Flammeovirga agarivorans: one gene and its partner. The main gene of each other region encodes a partner of the protein of the gene in region 2 in a complex. Links are inferred from orthologs where the notes say so. Each region holds a gene or a part of one and is shown on either strand. Other genes may lie near its edges.

Evidence for each region. The genes of interacting proteins can lie anywhere in the genome.
Region 1: the proteins of HGP29_RS14015 (region 2) and HGP29_RS23690 are in contact, whole or in part, in a solved structure (PDB 7CUB), measured with the Escherichia coli proteins. The link is inferred for Flammeovirga agarivorans from one-to-one orthologs.

The regions. Positions count from the first base shown.
Region 1 is NZ_JABAIL010000010.1:160,663-163,935, forward strand. The notes cover bases 413-3,273. They hold HGP29_RS23690 (cytochrome c oxidase subunit I), read right to left. Parts: upstream 2,859-3,273; coding sequence 966-2,858; downstream 413-965. Other genes in these bases: HGP29_RS23685 (hypothetical protein), read right to left, coding at 413-860; HGP29_RS23695 (cytochrome c oxidase subunit II), read right to left, coding at 2,897-3,273. Outside these bases: more of HGP29_RS23685, read right to left, coding at 1-412. UniProt on the Escherichia coli protein: Cytochrome bo(3) ubiquinol oxidase is the terminal enzyme in the aerobic respiratory chain of E.coli that predominates when cells are grown at high aeration.
Region 2 is NZ_JABAIL010000004.1:259,688-263,405, reverse strand. What follows is about bases 513-3,406. They hold HGP29_RS14015 (cytochrome c oxidase subunit 3), read right to left. Parts: upstream 2,391-3,406; coding sequence 1,635-2,390; downstream 513-1,634. Other genes in these bases: cyoE (heme o synthase), read right to left, coding at 3,100-3,406; HGP29_RS14010 (cytochrome c oxidase subunit 3), read right to left, coding at 2,519-3,100; HGP29_RS14020 (cytochrome C oxidase subunit IV family protein), read right to left, coding at 1,260-1,598; HGP29_RS14025 (SCO family protein), read right to left, coding at 513-1,173. Outside these bases: HGP29_RS14030 (DUF420 domain-containing protein), read right to left, coding at 1-470; more of HGP29_RS14025, read right to left, coding at 496-512; more of cyoE, read right to left, coding at 3,407-3,718. UniProt on the Escherichia coli protein: Cytochrome bo(3) ubiquinol terminal oxidase is the component of the aerobic respiratory chain of E.coli that predominates when cells are grown at high aeration.

The DNA of each region.
Region 1 (3,273 bases), on a different replicon or contig from region 2:
ATATTTGCTTGTTTTTCTTCATCGGTATCCCCTTCTATAGTCTCGTAATATATTGGGTTAGCTTCACAAGGATCATTACCAAAAAATGGGTTTCTCACTCGTTGTCCATTTCCTAAAGTAATCACCTCTTTATTTATATTCTCCGCCTGACAATATGGATTACCTAAGAGTTCTGCATCATCACTACGTAATTCATAGTACTTCCTCTTGACATCTCTATATTCAGAATAGACTTTACCAATATCTTTCGCGTAAACTACATTCTTTTTCTCCTCAGATTTAGTGACTTCATTTTCAATATCAATCTCTGTAATCTGAGCTGTATTTGTAAAATTCTTATCATCAAAAGCGAAGAACCTACCAATAGATTTAGCAGTATATCTTAAATCAAAACCTGAAGGACTTGTCGAACCTTGGTTATTGAACGCATTTTGATCCCATTGAAGCCTATCGTAAATAGGGTTAACTAACTTAATATAGGGAATACCATTCTCGTACCTGATAATGTTATTGTCTCTATAAGTAACTGCCCAAACGGAATCCAAAACCCACTCTTGATTTTCATCACTCCTTTTATAGCGTTGTAATCGATGGTTAGTATGACCAAACCCGTCTTCATAAGGCTTATCTATTCTTTCCATCAATTGGATTGAATTTTCATAGATAATGCCATCATCTCGGTCTGAACTATCTTGATCAATCAGAATACTATCTATCTCATACGTAATGTACCACCCTTCTTCTATTGGATAATATTGGCTTCCATCAGAAAAATTTGGTCCTTGAAAATCATTTTGAGAACAAGATAAAAGAACCACAAGAAAAAATATGAATAAGGATAATTGGCGAATAACAGTCATTTCTTTGATTGATTATTTAAGTAAATATATAAAAAAAACCCTACCAAATAGTAGGGTTTAAGATACTTCTGATAAAAGTATTTATATAAATAAACTTAAAGTCTATTAAATGAAAGGGTTCTTTTCTCTGTGATCAGCAAGATCTTGGAATTCACCTTCTAACTCAGCTAAACGACCTTCTTCAGGTGTATTTGAAGCTTTTGTTTTAGAGAAAGGAACAGTTTGTGGAATAAAGTCACCATAACCATCATCCTCAGCACCTGGCTTAGAATAATCGTATGGCCAACGATATACAACTGGAAGTGGACCAGGCCAGTTACCGTGACCAGGAACTCTTGGAGTTGTCCACTCTAATGTATTAGACTTCCATGGGTTCAATGGAGCAATTCTACCTCTAAACATACTCCAGAAGAAGTTGAATACGAAAATAAATTGACCTGTTACTGTAACAATCGCTGCAATTGAAATAAAAGTATTTAAATCAGCAAAAGTTGAGAACGCATCGAAGTTTGTGAATGAGTAGTATCTTCTTGGGAAACCTGCGATACCAATGTAGTGCATTGGGAAGAATACCATATAAGCACCTAAGAACGTTAACCAGAAGTGAACATAACCTAAAGCTGTATTCATCATTCTACCAAACATTTTTGGGAACCAGTGGTAAACACCAGCCATCATACCAAAGAATGCTGCAGAACCCATTACTAAGTGGAAGTGAGCTACTACAAAGTAAGTATCATGAAGTTGGATATCTAAAGCAGAGTTACCAAGGATAATACCTGTTACACCACCTGAGATAAATAATGATACTAAACCAATTGAGAACAACATTGCTGGAGTAAATACGATATTACCTCTAAATAATGTTGTGATATAGTTGAATGCCTTTACCGCAGATGGAACTGCAATAATCAGCGTCAAGAACATAAAGATCGTTCCTAAGAATGGGTTCATACCAGATACGAACATGTGGTGTGCCCATACAATAAATGAAAGGAACGCAATACCTAACATTGAACCAATCATCGCTCTGTAACCAAAGATAGGCTTTCTTGAGTTTGTAGAAATAACTTCTGAAGTTAAACCTAAGGCTGGTAATAATACGATATATACCTCAGGGTGACCTAAGAACCAGAATAAGTGTTGGAATAAGATTGGGCTACCACCTGAATGAGATAATAACTCACCTTGGATATAAATGTCAGATAAATAGAAAGAAGTACCAAAACTACGATCAAACACTAATAAAAGTGCTGCTGCAAAAAGTACAGGGAACGATAACACACCGATGATCGCTGTAATAAAGAACGACCAGATAGTAAGAGGAAGCTTTGCAAATGACATACCTGCAGCTCTCAAGTTAATTGTCGTTGCGATATAGTTGATAGATCCTAATAATGACGATGCAATAAAGAATACCATTGACACTAACCATAATGTCATACCTGTACCAGAACCTGATACTGCTTGAGGTAATGCTGATAATGGAGGATAAATTACCCAACCACCAGAAGCAGGACCTGTAGAGATGAACAATGATGCTAACATGATTACTGATGCTAGTGCAAATAACCAGTACGATAACATGTTCATAAATCCTGATGCCATATCACGAGCACCAATTTGTAAAGGAATCAAGAAGTTGGAGAAAGTACCACTTAATCCAGCTGTTAATACGAAGAATACCATAATGGTACCATGCATCGTTACTGCAGCTAAATAAAAAGTTGTATCCATTTTACCAGACTCAGTGATCCAATCACCTAAAAGAGGTCTTAACCACTCTAAGTTAGCTTCCGGGAAACCTAACTGAATACGGAATAATAATGATAAACCACCACCAATGATGGCCCAAAGAATACCTGAAATAAGGTATTGTTTAGCAATTACTTTATGGTCGTAAGAGAACACATAGTTTGTCCAGAAATTGCCATGGTGATCATGGTGATCATCATGACCCACTGCGTTATGTTCTACGTCTAATACTACGCTTGCCATGTCTATGATTCTTTATAGTTATTTCGTTGTATCTAAATTTAGTTTGCTTGAGCTACGCTATCTTTCGACTTCTTAGCTTCCCACTCAGCCATATAGTCAGGATTTTTCTCTAACCAAGGCTTTTGCTTTTGTAACCAAGCATCATACTCCTTTTGCGTTACGATCTTAACAATCTTACGCATACCAAAGTGACCGTATCCACAAACTTCTGTACAAGCTAATTCGTAATTAAATTTAGCATTGTTAGTTTTCTTACGCATCTCCTCAGTAGTAATTGTTGGAGTAAACTTAAAGCGTGTTGGCATACCTGGCACGGCATCCATCTTCACTCTAAAGTGAGGTAAGAATACAGAGTGAATTACATCAATTGCTCTAATCTTCAATTCCACCTCTTTACCTACTGGTAAAACGATTT
Region 2 (3,718 bases):
GCGAAGTAGATCGCTATTAATACCAATGGCACAACCACTGCTGAAAGCAAAATATGTGAAAGTAACAAAACTATATATACTGTTCTAGAAGTAGCAACTGCTGCAGCCTCTTCAGCAGATAATACTCCATCATGATTAACATCTCCAAAAATAGTATGACCACCTTGGAAATGGTAAATAACATATGAAACAAGGAATATAGAACCTAAAGCAAATGCGATATACATCATTAGCCTATGTAACTCTACATTACCTCTTTTAACAAAGATAAAACCTAATAATAATGCAAAAGCACTTGCTGCATTAATTACTGCATTTAAATGAGGTAAGAAGGAAACATCCAAATCACCTAATTTACCAGTTTGAGGTATAAACAGTAATAGTGCAACAACAATTGGAATAAGAACAGATACAACCCCAATAATAATTAAAGGCAGCTTATCTTCTCTCTTTTGTTCTAATGTGTTCATTTTATATTGAATTCAATAGTAGATTTTATTCTTCTTTTAACAGTAAAGATATTTCAGTAAGTAACCTCTTTACATCATCTTGGTCTGTTCCGCTGTAGAAACCTCTAATTCTACTGTGTTTATCCACCAAAATTAATTTATCGCTATGTGATAATGAAGGTTGACCTCCTAGCGCTACTTCTTTTGCCGTGATATAGTAACCACATTGACCTAAATCCATGATGGTTTTCTTATCTCCAGTAAGTAGTGTCCACATATCTTTATTGATATTATTCTTTTCCGCATACTCTGATAACACTTTTGGTGTATCATATGTTGGATCAATAGAAAAAGAAACTAGTTTTAATTGATCTTCATCTTTGAATCTTTCTTGCACTCTAAGAAGGCTTGATGTCATCGCCTTACAAATATCAGGGCAAGTTGTAAAGAAGAAGTCTGCCACATAGATGTGACCTTCTAAATTTTTATTGGTAAAAGTTTGATCGTCTTGATTGGTAAATGAGAAATCTGGAATTCTATGAACACCATCCACTTCATTGGGAGTGCAGTTCACTGATTTCAGGTTATAAACTTCTAAAGTTTCTTCTGAATTCTGTAAACTATATTCATTCGTTCCAAAGTTTTTAAGGAAGAAGAAAATAACTAAAGGTATTCCAATTAAGGTGAACAAGAATACCCACTTCTTAATATTAGGTTTGTTCATTATATGATATTATAAAAAATGGTTTGATCTCTACAAAGTTGAAGAAATCAAACCATTATATTTCAATAATTCTCAAAAATTTGAGATTACCAATTTAGAAATGCATCTAAGATGGCTTGACCTTCTACGAAAAGTGCTACACAAAGCCACACTAGGAAAAGCATTGGGAATAAAATCACAAACTTTAATAAGCTTGTTTCATGTCCTAAGTGCATAAATTCCATAATGATGTAACCCGCCTTAACGATAGTAAGGGCAACAAATAATATGTTTAATATAAATCTTGACGAACCGTCAGGCCATGCAAATGCCAAAGCAAATTCTACAAGAGTTACAGCTGCAAGAATGATAGTTACTTTTAAAACCGTCTTCATTTTTGCTGCCTTGATTTCTTCTGGTGTCATTGAAGCATCAAAATGTGCCATAATAGTAATGTTTTGAAGTTATGGAATGAAAAAGTACTAAACTAAGTAGAAGAATGTAAATACGAATACCCACACTAAATCTACAAAGTGCCAGTATAATCCACCTTTCTCAATCATTTCATACGTACCTCTTTTTTCGTAAGTACCCATCACAACGTTATAGAAAATAACGATGTTTAGAATTACACCTGAAGTTACGTGAAGACCGTGGAAACCTGTAATAAAGAAGAAGAAATCAGCAAATAACTGAGGTCCATATTGATTCTCATGCAAGTTAGCACCGAAAATACGAACACCGTCACGTAAAACTCCTTCGTCAGTACCGTGAATAAAGTGAGACCATTCCCAAGCTTGACAACCTAAGAAAGTAACACCACCAACGATAGTCCAAAGCATCCATTTCTCTACTTCTTTCTGAGACTTTCTCTCTCCTGCTTCAACGGCTAATACCATTGTTACCGAAGATAAGATAAGAATGAAGGTCATTAAACCAACAAAACCTAGTGGCACATCTACTCCATGTAAACCAGGGAAAGCATTAAATACTTTTTCTGGAATTGGCCAATAGAAATTTTCAGAACTTGTTGCGAAAGTGAATTCAGAGTAAGCTCCTTCGTAAGCTGGGTGCATGTAACGAACCACGCCGTATGCAATCAATAGTGATGCAAATGTAAATGCATCCGAAACTAAGAAAAACCACATCATCAGCTTTCCATAGCTTGCCTTCATTGGTCTCTCAGCGCCGTCCCAAATACTTCTTTTGGGTGTTGTCAATGTTGTAGATGACGACATAAAGATTGGATGTTATAAAAATTATAGTGTCTGTTTGAACTTTATTTTACACAAATTAATAGTCGATTATTAACAAAAACAACTATTTGGTGACTTTTGTGCTATTTTTTTATGACGAATATCACTATTTATCTATTAAGTAACATAAAGACAAATAGATAGATCCATAGTGCATCTAAGAAGTGCCAGTAGTTTGCTACCATCTCCATTCTAACAATAGTCCCAGAATGAATCTTACCTCTTAGAGAAGCTCCAAGAATAATAAATACATATATCACCGCACTGACAATGTGAACCCCATGTAGTCCAGTTAATACATATACAAATGAACCAGAAGGATTACCCACAAAATAGACATTCATTTCTACAAGGTGTTCCCATCCTACGAATTGAAGTACTAAGAAGATAAAACCTAGAACTGATGTTATGATCATACCTTTCTTTAGTTGTCCCATATCATCTTTCTTGGCACCTAAATAAGCCCAATGCATTGTACCACTACTCAACAGGATAACAACTGTACTTACATATAAAATATTAGGCAAAGCAAACTGAGTCCAGTTACCTTCTGCTTGTCTTACGATATATGCACTTGTTAATGCAGCGAAAATCATCACAACACTAACAATAAACAACCACATCGCAAATTTCTTTGGATGCATACTTGTTGGTTTCTTTGGAGCATTGCTCACTGACATATTCGTTCTCATTATATTTTATCGAATAAATAAACTAATTGTACAATGGGTAGATAAATAAAAGAAGTAAACATAATCTTCAATGCTGATTTATCTGTTTTATCCTTCATCAAACCAAATGTTTGAAATAAGAATGCTGCACCTGCTAATGCTGCTATTAAACCAGACCACATCCCTGTCATGCCATACTGAGTAGGTAAAAAGCCAATAGGGATTAAAAACATTGTATAAATTGAAATCTGAACAGCAGTGTTCACATCTTTTTTTCCGTTAAAAGGCAACATTTTGAAGCCTGCTTTTTTGTAGTCTGTATCTGCCACCCATGCAATTGCCCAGAAGTGAGGGAATTGCCACATAAATTGTAAGGCAAATAGAACCAAACCTTCAATACCGATTTCACCAGTAGCGGCCACCCATCCAATTAACGGAGGAAAACCACCCGGAAATGCTCCTACTAATACAGATAACGGAGTAATTCTTTTTAAAGGTGTATAAACAAAAGCATATAGTACTAGCGATAGCACTGATAAAAGTGCTGCATAGACATTCACATAATATACCAAGAATGTAGCACCAACAACAGCTAAAAGTAAAGCATATAAACCCGCTTCTTTTCTGGAGATTATACCC